2 regions of the Ruminiclostridium herbifermentans genome follow, and region 2 is predicted to be linked to the other one. Evidence: predicted binding sites of a transcription regulator. Region 2 holds the regulator's gene; the other holds the start of a gene.

Region 1 (2,484 bases), 1.2 Mb from region 2:
GAAGAAAGCCAAATGGCAAATGGTTGGAAATTTTAGGGGCAAGAGCAAATAATCTTAAAAACATTAGTGCAAAGATTCCGTTAGGGGTTATGACTGCAATTACTGGAGTTTCTGGATCTGGTAAAAGTACTCTTATCAATGAAATTCTGCATAAAAGTTTGGCAAGTCAGCTAAATAGAGCAAAGACGAGACCTGCTGATCATGATACTATAAATGGAGTAAATTATTTAGATAAGGTGATCAATATTGATCAATCTCCTATTGGTAAAACTCCTAGATCTAACCCTGCTACCTATACAGGAGTTTATGACCTGATTAGGGAGGTTTATGCTTCAACCACTGAAGCAAAAATGAGAGGATATAAGGCAGGAAGATTTAGTTTTAATGTTAAGGGCGGCAGATGCGAGGCTTGTAGTGGTGATGGTATTATAAAAATAGAAATGCATTTCCTGCCGGATATATATGTACCTTGTGAGGTTTGTAAGGGAAAACGCTACAATAGGGAAACATTGGAGGTAAAATACAAAGGCAAAAGTATTTCAGATGTCTTAGATATGACTATAGAAGACGCATTAGAGTTCTTTAAAAATATACCTAGAATACAAAACAAACTGCAGACATTGTTTGATGTTGGACTTGGATATGTAAAAGTAGGACAGCCTTCAAATACCCTATCAGGCGGTGAGGCACAGAGAGTTAAGCTTGCAACTGAACTTTCTAAGAGAAGCACAGGAAAAACTTTATACATTCTTGACGAACCTACTACAGGTTTACACATTGCGGATGTGCATAGATTAATTGACATTTTGCAAAGACTTGTGGATGCTGGTAATTCAATGGTTATAATTGAGCACAATTTGGATGTAATAAAAACAGCTGATTATATTATTGATTTAGGACCTGAGGGAGGAGATAAAGGTGGAACTATTGTAGCTGAAGGTACTCCAGAACAAGTAGCGCAGGTAGAAGAATCCTATACTGGTCAATATCTGAGAAAGCTATTAGACAGTGATTGATTTATGTATGCTTTTTCTTGTTATAATAAGCTCTGTTAATTTTGTGTTAAGTAAATTTAATTATGTGTAAAGTATGTTGTAATAGAACTAACAATACATTATCATGGTTAAGTAATTGTCCAATATTATAGAAAGAAGGTATTGTTAATGTTTAGACCAACATCTAAAGAAGAGCGTTTTTTTGATTATTTTATTGAAACAAGTGAGATTATCTGCAAAGCAGCTAACCTACTAGACGATCTAACAAACAACTATGTAGATGTTAATGAGAAAATCAAAAGAATTGAAGACGCAGAGCACGCTTGCGATAAAGTGGTACACAAAATTTTCAATGAACTAAACAAATCGTTTATTACACCTATTGACAGAGAAGATATTTACTTAATAGCAAGAGAGTTAGATAACATTACTGACGATATTCAAGCAGCAGCCCAGAGATTTAGCATGTATAATGTACAAGAAGTTAGACCTGAGGCTATTGTTCTTTCTAAATTGATAGTTAATGCAACAAATGAACTAAAAAATGTAATATTAGAAATGAAAAACATGAAGAAGAGCAAGAATCTAGATAAGAAGATTATTGAAGTTAATAATATTGAAGACGAAGCAGATACTGCTTTTAGAGATGCTATGACAAACTTGTTCTTAACCGAGAAAAATGCAATTGAAGTAATAAAGTGGAAAGAAATAATTGACTTTTTCGAAAATACAATTGATGCCTGTGAAGATGTGGCAAATATTATAGAAGGGGTTGTTATGAAGCATGCTTAGCGTATCTTTGATATGTGTCATTGTATTAGCGCTGGCATTTGACTTCATAAATGGCTTCCATGATACTGCTAATTCTATTGCCACATCAGTTTCTACAAGAGTATTATCACCAAGACAAGCTATTTTTATGTCTGCCTCACTGAATTTATTAGGAGCACTAATGAGCAGTAAAGTAGCGTATACTATAACAAACGGGTTAGTTGATAACTCAATGATTAAGGTTCAATATGTTATTATTGCTACGTTAGTTGCCGCTATTATTTGGGATTTGATAACTTGGTATATTGCCATTCCAAGCAGTTCCTCACATGCCCTTATTGGAGCCCTTATCGGTTCATCAATTGCATATGCGGGTGGACTTAGTATAGTAAAATGGGATGGTGTATTCCAAAAAGTAATAATTCCGCTATTTTCGTCTCCAGTACTTGGATTTGCTATGGGCTTTCTATTTATGAAGTTTTTATTTAAAATTCTTAGTTCTTATTCTCAAAGATTTGTAAATAGATATTTTTCTAAACTGCAAATATTTTCAGCAGCATTTATGGCATACTCTCATGGTAAAAATGATGCTCAAAAGTCAATGGGTATAATAACGCTTGCTTTAGTTGGGGCAAATATGGTTGACCCAGAGAGTGGTGTCCCATTTTGGGTTATGATGTCTTGTGCCCTTGCCATGGCATTAGGAACTTCTCTTGGC
Region 2 (2,484 bases):
ATATTCTGATAGAACAAGTGCGCCGTTCTGAGAATTTAAGATGCCCCTAGAAATATATGACTATTTTATCACGCAATTTTATTTTTGACACTATGAATTTTATATAGAACAATTGTTTAAAAGATTTTAATTTACTTTAGATTCACAATATAGATTATTAATTCATCATTTTCTAATAAAAAATTAATGGTTTGAGGGATACTTAGCAATAGATTGCTGAAAAAAATAATTAAATAATACTTAGCAATAGATTGCTGCAAAAAAATTAATTAAATAATAATTAGATAATAATTAGATAATAGAAAAACAGCTCAAATTTCTAACGAAAAGTCTAGTTATTTTCACGTTTTAAAACTTGTTATTACTAAGAATAAACTTATTATATGAATTGGTTAAATTTTAATTTGATGAACTAAAAATATTGGACTGCGAGTTTAGTTTATTAATATGAAAGGTTGTGTAAGCATAATGTGTCTACTGACTGGATTCTTGGGACATTTGTTGATTAATATTCAAGGTTTTGTAAACATGTAATTTTTTAAAAGTATGGCTGATTAATACTATAAATTTACTGTAATACCAGGTAAAGGCAATAGTTATTGACAATAAAATAACAAAGATGATATAATACGTACACAAACAGAGTTATGGGGTGAGGATTCTAATGAATTCAAAGAAAATTTCTATTGCTGTAATAAAAAGGCTTCCTAGATATCATAGATATCTCAATGATTTGCTGGAGATTGGTATAAAAAGAATATCCTCAAAGGAATTGAGTATAAGAATGGGAATTACAGCTTCTCAAATCAGACAGGATCTTAATTGTTTTGGAGGCTTTGGACAGCAGGGGTATGGATATAATGTTGAGTCTTTATATAATGAAATTGGAAATATTATGGGAATCAACAAAACATTTTATGCAATTATAATTGGAGCAGGAAATATGGGGCAGGCACTTGCCAATTATGTGAACTTTGAAAAAAGAGGTTTCAAAATAATAGGTATATTTGATTCAAATCCGGACATCATAGGAAAAACAATAAAGAACATAGAAGTTTTGGATATCGAAAAGTTGGACGAGTTTGTATCAAACAATACTGTAGATATTGCAATGTTGTGTGTTCCGTATGAAGTTACAGCTTCTATTGCTGATAAAGTTGGCAGGTTAGGAATTAAGGGCTTATGGAATTTCTCTCCAATGGACTTAAAAATTCCATACGATGTTATTGTAGAAAATGTTCATTTAAGTGACAGCTTAATGGTTTTGGGCTACAAGCTAAATGAGAAGTTTAACAGAGAAAAAAAGAATTAGTCTTTAAAAGACTTATTTTTTGAAGAAATAGTTTTAAGATAATATACTTTAGTAATTACATATGAAATAATACAATTAACTATAAAATTTCTTATGGGCTATTTTTTAAAAATCTTGATAAGGCTTCTATAAAGATAGACTCTTTATGCATGAAGTTTAAATATGTATAAAGAAGTTTATTTAACTGTATAAATTAAAACGGACGGCTAAAAGCCGTCCATAATTTTTATATTCATTTTATATTCATTAATCTTTTCTAAATACTTTATATTGACAATCTGAAAGTATTTTATAAGCACTATCGGTATTATCTTGATCTAAGAATGTTATTCTAAGACATCCCTGTTCATATTCACGGCTATTCGAAACATTGATATTTTTAATATTAATGCCATTATTACCTAACAGTGTAGCTATCCTACCAATAATACCAGGCTTATCTTCTATATCCAAAATCAATTCAAAACTTTTGGGAATAAGACCAACAGGGGAAGCAGAAAAACTATCTCTGAAGGCTTTGGCATTACTAAAAAAATTATATATTTCTCTGTTATTTGAACTATTAATATTATTTATAGTAGTATCAATTATTTTTTTACATTTATCAAGCAGTTCAATTATAATTTTGCTATTGCTTAGTACAACATTTTCCCACATTGTTGGATTAGAAGAGGCTATACGTGTAATATCTTTGAAGCCACCAGCGGCCAAAAGCTTTATTAATTCAGGATCATTCTCGTTTTTTGCCAAAGTAACTAATGTAGAGGCTATGATATGAGGTACATGGCTAATACATCCAGTTACTAAGTCATGTTTTTCAGGCGAAACAATAATAGGAATAGCACCAATTCCACTAAGTAATTCCGCTAATGCAGCTAATGCAGTTTCCGTTGCTGTCTTAGTTGGCGTCAATACATAATATGCATTTTGAAATAAGTGGCCAAAAGAATTGGAATATCCTGATTTTTCGGTACCAGCCATGGGGTGCCCGCCAATAAAAATTGGCGGGTTTTCAAGACTGTCTATATAGCTGCAAATTTCATTTTTTGTACTAGCAACATCTGTAATAATACAGTTTTTATTTATATTTTTTGATAATTGGGCAATAAACTCAATAGTTTTTCTGATTGGTGTACAAATGAATATTATATCTGAGTTCCATATTTCTGAAC

The links. The regulator Rex, encoded in region 2, represses fermentation and respiration genes when NADH is low (regulators of the CRP and FNR family bind a similar motif). The targets are predictions, from matches to a motif close to ATTGTTAANNNNTTAACAAT.
Region 1: the regulator Rex is predicted to act here: its motif matches at 1,092-1,111, upstream of EHE19_RS07945 (DUF47 domain-containing protein).

The regions. Positions count from the first base shown of each region.
Region 1 is NZ_CP061336.1:1,906,004-1,908,487, forward strand. Features, by position in the region: gene uvrA (excinuclease ABC subunit UvrA) at 1-1,016, shown strand, start outside; gene EHE19_RS07945 (DUF47 domain-containing protein) at 1,164-1,787, shown strand; gene EHE19_RS07950 (inorganic phosphate transporter) at 1,780-2,484, shown strand, end outside.
Region 2 is NZ_CP061336.1:742,310-744,793, forward strand. Features, by position in the region: gene EHE19_RS03175 (redox-sensing transcriptional repressor Rex) at 665-1,312, shown strand; gene EHE19_RS03180 (prephenate dehydrogenase) at 1,559-2,484, opposite strand, start outside.